DNA from 2 places in the Arthrobacter sp. 01N442 genome. Region 2 is predicted to be linked to the other one. Evidence: riboswitches for the same ligand, from Rfam matches in the RefSeq annotation. Region 2 holds a riboswitch; the other holds the start of a gene.

Region 1 (3,407 bases), on a different contig from region 2:
GCAGGACCCCAGCGGGATCATGGTGCGGTCCAGAGCGAGGTCGCGGTCCGAGAGGCGGCGGATGTAGCGCAGCAACTGGGTTTCGGAGCGGTGCGTGTTGAAGACCGGGTGCTGCAGGTAATCGGAGGTGCGCAGCACCGCTTCCGGCAGTTCAAAGCCGTTCGCTTCTCTCACCGGGCCGGCACCGAAGGCCACGGCCACCGCGGAGAGGACTTCCGGCGTCGTGGTCTCATCGACCGACACGCCAACTGTGTCCGGGTCGATGAAGCGCAGGTTGATGCCGCGGGCTTCCGCGGCGGTGATGACCTTGCGGGCTTTGCCGGGGACGCGGACGGTCAGGGTGTCGAAGAAGGACCCGCTGAGCAGTTCGCGGCCCGCCGTTTCCAGTGCGGTGGCGAGGACCCGGGCGTTGTTGTGGACGTTGTCGGCGATCGCTTTCAGTCCGTCCGGGCCGTGGTAGACGGCGTAGAACGAGGAGACGATCGCCAGCAGGGCCTGCGCGGTGCAGATGTTGGACGTGGCCTTCTCGCGGCGGATGTGCTGCTCGCGGGTCTGCAGCGCCAGCCGATAGGCGGGGGCGCCGGCGTTGTCCTTGGACACCCCCACGATGCGGCCCGGCAGGGTGCGTTCCATCCCGGCCCGCACGGCCATGTAGGCGGCGTGCGGGCCGCCGAAGAACAGCGGCACGCCGAAGCGCTGGGTGGATCCGACGGCGATATCGGCGCCCTGCTCACCGGGAGGTGTGATCAGGGTCAGGGCAAGCAGGTCCGCGGCGACGGTGACGAGGGCGCCGCGCTCCTTCGCGTCCGCAATGATCGTGGACTGGTCCCAGACGCGGCCGGAAACGCCGGGCTGCTGCAGCACGATGCCGTTGATGTCGCCCTCGGGCAGGCCGTGGGACAGGTCAGCGACCTCGACCTCGAAGCCGAGGGCCTCGGCGCGGCCCTTGACGATCGCGATGGTCTGCGGGAGGCAGTCGGCGTCGATGACGGTCTTGCCGTCGTGGGCCGCCTTGTCCTTATTGGCCCGGCGCATCAGCAGCACTGCCTCGGCGACGGCGGTGGCTTCGTCCAGCAGCGAGGCGTTGGCAACCGGCAGGGCGGTCAAATCCTGGACCATGGTCTGGAAGTTCAACAGCGCCTCCAGCCGGCCCTGCGATATTTCCGGCTGGTAGGGCGTGTAGGCGGTGTACCAGGCCGGAGCTTCGAGGATGTTCCGCCGGATCACGGCGGGGGTCACCGTGTCGTAGTAGCCCTGCCCGATCATCTGCACGGCGGTTTTGTTTTTCGATGCCAGCCTGCGCAGCTCGGCCAGGACCTCCACCTCGCTGAGGGCATCGGTCAATCGCAGGGGAACATCCTGGCGGATGGAATCGGGAACGGCGGTATCAACCAGGCCGTCAACGCTGTCGTAGCCGACAGCCTTCAGCATGGTGTCGACGTCGGCCTGGCGGCGCGCGCCGATATGGCGGTCGGCGAAGTTGGATGGAAGAGATTGAACCGTCAAGAGGAACTCCAAGGTTTGGCCGGCGCAACGCGCCGGAGGGGACCGGGTTCCTCCCCGCTCTGTATTGGACCTGAGAGATTCCGCAGACCTTTGTCCGCTTGCACCGTCGGTGAGCCAGGAACGTGCCTGACTGCTTTCCAGAGTTGCCTCGCCGCGGCGGTACGGGGGCCTGAGAGATTCCTGGGGAGGATTTGCTCCTACGGCGCCTGCCCGGTGATGACGGGGAGGACTCTCCCGCCACGGCTCGAAAGGCTTATTTGAATGTGGTGATTCGGCTCACACGCTACACACAATCCCCGCACCCGGCAACACGATGGCGCCGTGCGACGAAACAATTCGACGGGGTTGACTTTCCAGCGTGATCCATCCCACACTGAATCGGCCAAGCAATGTTCCGGACGGAACAGATGGCCAGTGTTTCTGCGGATCCGGGGATTCCCGGAGGCGCGGAATTCGGTTGCGGCCGGTGGTGGAGCGGGGTTGATCTCCCCGCCACTGCGCCTTCCGCACCACAACAAAATCAACATGCTTACGATCTGCGGCGGGAGAGTCCTGCCGGTACATTCAGCAGGCGCCGTAGGAGCAAATCCTCCCCAGGAATCTCTCAGGCCCATGTACCGCCGCGGCGAGGCGACTCTGGAAAGCAGCCGGACGGCGTCCGGCTCACCGAAGGTGCAAGCGGTTCCTGCGGGGGCAGGAAACGCGGAAACTCTCAGGTCCAAGACAGAGCGGGGAGGAACCCGAATCATCGTGGCACCGATGCCACTTGAACGATGGAGTTCCTCATGACGATTCAGCGACCACCCACTACCGCAGTCGAAGCCCCGCACCTTGAGCGGCAGCTCAGCAACCGGCACATCCAGCTCATCGCGATCGGCGGCGCCATCGGCACCGGCCTGTTCATGGGCTCGGGCAAGACCATCTCGGCGGCCGGCCCGTCGGTGATCTTCGTTTACATGATTATCGGCTTCATGCTGTTTTTCGTCATGCGGGCCATGGGCGAGCTGCTCCTGTCCAACCTGCACTACAAGTCGTTCAGCGATTTCGCGGCAGATCTATTGGGTCCCTGGGCCGGGTTCTTCACCGGGTGGACTTACTGGTTCTGCTGGGTGATCACCGGCATTGCAGACGTCATTGCCATCGCCGGGTACTCCCAGGAACTCTGGCCGGGACTGCCCCTCTGGATCCCGGGGCTGGTCACCATTGCGATCCTGCTGCTGTTGAACCTGACAACGGTGAAGGCGTTCGGTGAGACCGAGTTCTGGTTTGCCCTCATCAAGATCATCGCCATCGCTGCGCTGATCGTCGTGGGCCTGTTCATGATCTTCAGCGGATTCAGCTCCGAGGCCGGACCGGCAACCTTCAGCAACCTCTGGAGCCATGGCGGCTTCTTCCCGAATGAGTTCATGGGCTTCGTGGCCGGATTCCAGATCGCCGTGTTCGCTTTCGTGGGCATCGAACTGGTGGGCACGACGGCGGCAGAGGCCAAGGACCCGGAGAAGAACCTGCCCCGCGCCATCAACTCCATCCCGGTGCGCGTCCTCCTCTTCTACGTCGGCGCCCTCATCATCCTGATGTCCGTCATCCCGTGGACCCAGTTCGCCGCCGGACACAGCCCATTCATCGCCATGTTCTCCCTGGCCGGCCTCGGCGCGGCCGCCACGGTCGTCAACCTGGTGGTCCTCAGCTCGGCGATGTCCTCGGCCAACTCCGGCATCTACTCCACCTCGCGCATGGTCTACGGCCTGGCCCAGGAAGGTGACGCGCCGGCACGCTTCGGCGACCTGTCCCGCCGCAAGGTTCCGCAGAACGCACTCTTCCTGTCCTGCGTGCTGCTGCTGGCCGGCGTCGTGCTCATGTACGCGGGGGAGAACATCGGCAAGGCCTTTGAAATGGTCACC
Region 2 (3,407 bases):
CCAGCACCGCAGAGGCGGCGTTGGTGCCGTGCGCCGAGGCCGGGATCAGGCAGATATTGCGCTGGTTATCCCCTCGGGAGAGGTGGTAGCCGCGGATCGCGAGGAGCCCGGCCAGCTCGCCCTGGGACCCGGCGTTCGGCTGGATGGAGACCTGGTCGTAGCCGGTGATCTCGGTCAGCTGGGCTTCGAGGTCCTCGATCAATTCGCGCCAGCCCGCGGTCTGGGACTCGGGTGCGAACGGGTGGATGGAGGCGAATTCCGGCCAGGAGATGGCCTCCATCTCGGCCGTGGCGTTCAGCTTCATAGTGCACGACCCCAGCGGAATCATCGTCCGGTCCAGGGCCAGGTCACGGTCCGAGAGGCGGCGGATGTAGCGCAGCAGCTGGGTCTCGGAACGGTGCGTGTTGAAGACCGGGTGCTGCAGGTAATCCGAGGTGCGTTCGACGGCGGAGTCCAGGGCGAAGCCTTCAGAAGTGTCGGCGACGGACGCGCCGAAGGCGGCGACGACGTCGGCGACGATGGCCGCCGTCGTGGCTTCATCGGCGGAGATACCGACAGTGTCGGCATCGATGGCGCGCAGGTTGATGCCCTTGGCGTCAGCGGCGGCGATGAATTCGGCGGCCTTGCCCGGCACGGAAACGGTCACGGTGTCGAAGAACGAGGCGTGCTGCACGTCCAGTCCGGCGGCCTTGAGGGAGGCGGCAATGGTCCGGGCGTGGCCGTGAACGGTCTCCGCGATCGCCTTCAGCCCGTCCGGGCCGTGGTAGACGGCGTAGAACGAGGCGACGATGGCCAGCAGCGCCTGGGCGGTGCAGATGTTGGAGGTCGCCTTTTCACGGCGGATGTGCTGCTCGCGGGTCTGCAGCGCCAAGCGGTAGGCGGGGACGCCGGCGTTATCCTTGGACACGCCCACGAGCCGACCGGGCATGGAGCGTTCCAGGCCCTTCTGGACGGCCATGTACGCGGCGTGCGGGCCGCCGAAGAACAGCGGAACGCCGAAGCGCTGGGCGGAGCCGACAGCGATGTCGGCTCCCTGCTCACCGGGAGGGGTGATCAGGGTCAGGGACAGCAGGTCAGCCGCGACGGTGACGAGCGCGCCGCGCCCCTTCGCGTCCGCAATGACGGCCGAGTGGTCGAAAACGCGGCCGGAGGCACCGGGCTGCTGCAGCACGACGCCGTTGATGACGCCCTCGGGCAGGCCCTTGGACAGGTCCGCGACCTCGACCTCGAAGCCAAGGGCCTCGGCGCGGCCCTTGACGATCGCGATGGTCTGCGGGAGGCAGTCGGCGTCGAGGACGGTCTTCCCGTCGTGGGCCGTCTTGTTCTTGTTCGCCCGGCGCATCATCAGCACGGCCTCGGCGACGGCGGTGGCTTCATCCAGCAGCGAGGCGTTGGCGATCGGCAGGCCGACGAGGTCCTGGACCATGGTCTGGAAGTTCAGCAGGGCCTCCAGTCGGCCCTGCGAGATTTCCGGCTGGTAGGGGGTGTAGGCGGTGTACCAGGCCGGAGCTTCGAGGATGTTCCGGCGGATCACGGCGGGGGTGACGGTGTCGTAGTAGCCCTGGCCGATCATTTGAACGGCGGTCTTGTTCTTGGAGGCGATCCGGCGCAGTTCGGCGAGAACTTCCACTTCGCTCAGGGCGGCGCCGAGCGCCAGGTCGGAGTCCTGCCGGATGTCCTTCGGAACGGCGGTGTCCACCAGGGCGTCGACGGTGTCGTGGCCGACAGCCTTCAGCATGGTGTCGACGTCGGCCTGGCGGCGAGCGCCGATATGCCGGTCAACGAAGGACGTGGAGGCTGAGGTAACAGTCACAAGGAACTCCATAACTAAGGCGGCGCAGGGTACGCCACATTGATTCGGGTTCCTCCCCGCTCTGTATTGGACCTGAGAGTTTCCGCGCAGCCGCTTTCGCGAGGCTCCGCTTGCACCGTCGGTGAGCACAGCACGCCATGGGGCGCACTCGCTGCTTTCCAGAGTTGCCTTGCCGCGGCGGTACATGGGCCTGAGAGATTCCTGGGGAGGGTTTGCTCCTACGGCGCCTGCTTGTACCTACTTGCAGAACTCTCCCGCCGCAGATCAAAGGCATATTCAATTGCTCGTGACCGTAGTCACAGCCTCCATTGTCCTACGCCGCAGACGCGTCCGCAAACTCCGCTCCCCCAGACGCTCCCTCGCCTCCGGCACGACCTACCCCAACGCTCCCTCACCTCCGGCACGACCCACCCCAACGCTCCCTCACCTCCGGCACGACCCACCCCAACGCTCCCTCACCTGATGTGCGGGAGGGTTTCCTCGATGGGCACCGGACGTGAAGGAGCGTGCCCGGAAGAGCACCGGACGTGAGGGAGGGTTTCCCGGAAGAGCACCAGACCTGAGGGAGCGTCCCCCGGAAGGGCACCAGACCTGAGGGAGCGTCCCCCGGAAGAGCACCGGACCTGAGGCAGCGTCCCCCGGGAGGGCACCACACCTGAGGGAGCGTCCCCCGGAAGAGCGCCAAACCCGAGGGAGCGTCCCCTCGGCTTGGGCCGGATCAGCCGCGGAGTCGTTCGACGGCGGCCAGCAGGCTTTCGACATCGCCGGCCACCTCGGCCGGCGCCTCGCCGGGCCCCCGCGCCAGCATGGCATTGAAGTACAGCCCGTCCCCCATGTAGAGCACGGGCTTGGCCATCGCGGGTCCCACGTCGGCGGCAAGGAGGGCCAGCCAGCTCGCCTGCACCCCGGCCATCCGCCGCAGGGTTTCAGCGTGGGCCACTTCGGCCAGGCGGGTGGCGGCGACAAAGACGCGGTCCAGCGGGGTGTCGGCCCACACCGAGGACCTGATGAAGTACGCGGCCGCTCCCTCCGGGGCTGCGGCCATGGCAGCCAGATCCTCGGCGAGGAGCCGGTCCAGGCGCTCCAGCAGCACCGAGATCATGGCTTCCTTGTTCGGGAAGTGGTACAGCAGTCCCCCCTTGGAAACGCCGGCCAGCTTGGCTACGGCGTCCAGCGTCGCAGCGCGCTCTCCCTCCGTAATGAGAAGGGATTCGAAGGCGTCAAGGACGGCTTCGCGGGCAACGGGTTTTCTGGCCATGGCTCCCATCATGCCTGCCTGAACAGCAATTTCTTAACTATACCGTCCAGACGGTACAGTTATTGTTTATGAGTACCGCGTCCCTGTCCGCCGCCACCCATGCCGCCCCGGCTCCCCGCGCACCCTGGCGCGATTGGCTGGCCTTGTCGCTGCTCATGTTCCCGGTTCTGCTCGTGGCCGTGGACAACACCGCACTGACCTTCGCGTTGCCGGCGATTGCCCGCAGCCTGGATGCCACCGGGGTGCAGCTGCTCTGGATCGTCGACGCATATCCGCTGGTGCTGGCCGGCTTGCTCGTGGCGATGGGCAGCCTGGGTGACAGGATCGGCCGGCGTC

Evidence for each region. A riboswitch is a leader RNA that binds a small molecule or an ion and turns the genes downstream of it on or off. The one in region 2 is predicted to bind glycine.
Region 1: another riboswitch for glycine. It lies ahead of gcvP (aminomethyl-transferring glycine dehydrogenase); the one in region 2 lies ahead of gcvP (aminomethyl-transferring glycine dehydrogenase).

The regions. Positions count from the first base shown of each region.
Region 1 is NZ_JBFTRD010000001.1:3,363-6,769, forward strand. Features, by position in the region: gene gcvP (aminomethyl-transferring glycine dehydrogenase) at 1-1,518, opposite strand, end outside; glycine riboswitch at 1,654-1,753, opposite strand; glycine riboswitch at 2,039-2,136, shown strand; gene AC1DNC_RS00025 (amino acid permease) at 2,292-3,407, shown strand, end outside.
Region 2 is NZ_JBFTRD010000009.1:73,644-77,050, reverse strand. Features, by position in the region: gene gcvP (aminomethyl-transferring glycine dehydrogenase) at 1-1,825, opposite strand, end outside; glycine riboswitch at 1,865-1,980, opposite strand; glycine riboswitch at 1,982-2,080, opposite strand; gene AC1DNC_RS16160 (TetR/AcrR family transcriptional regulator) at 2,532-3,071, opposite strand; gene AC1DNC_RS16155 (MFS transporter) at 3,140-3,407, shown strand, end outside.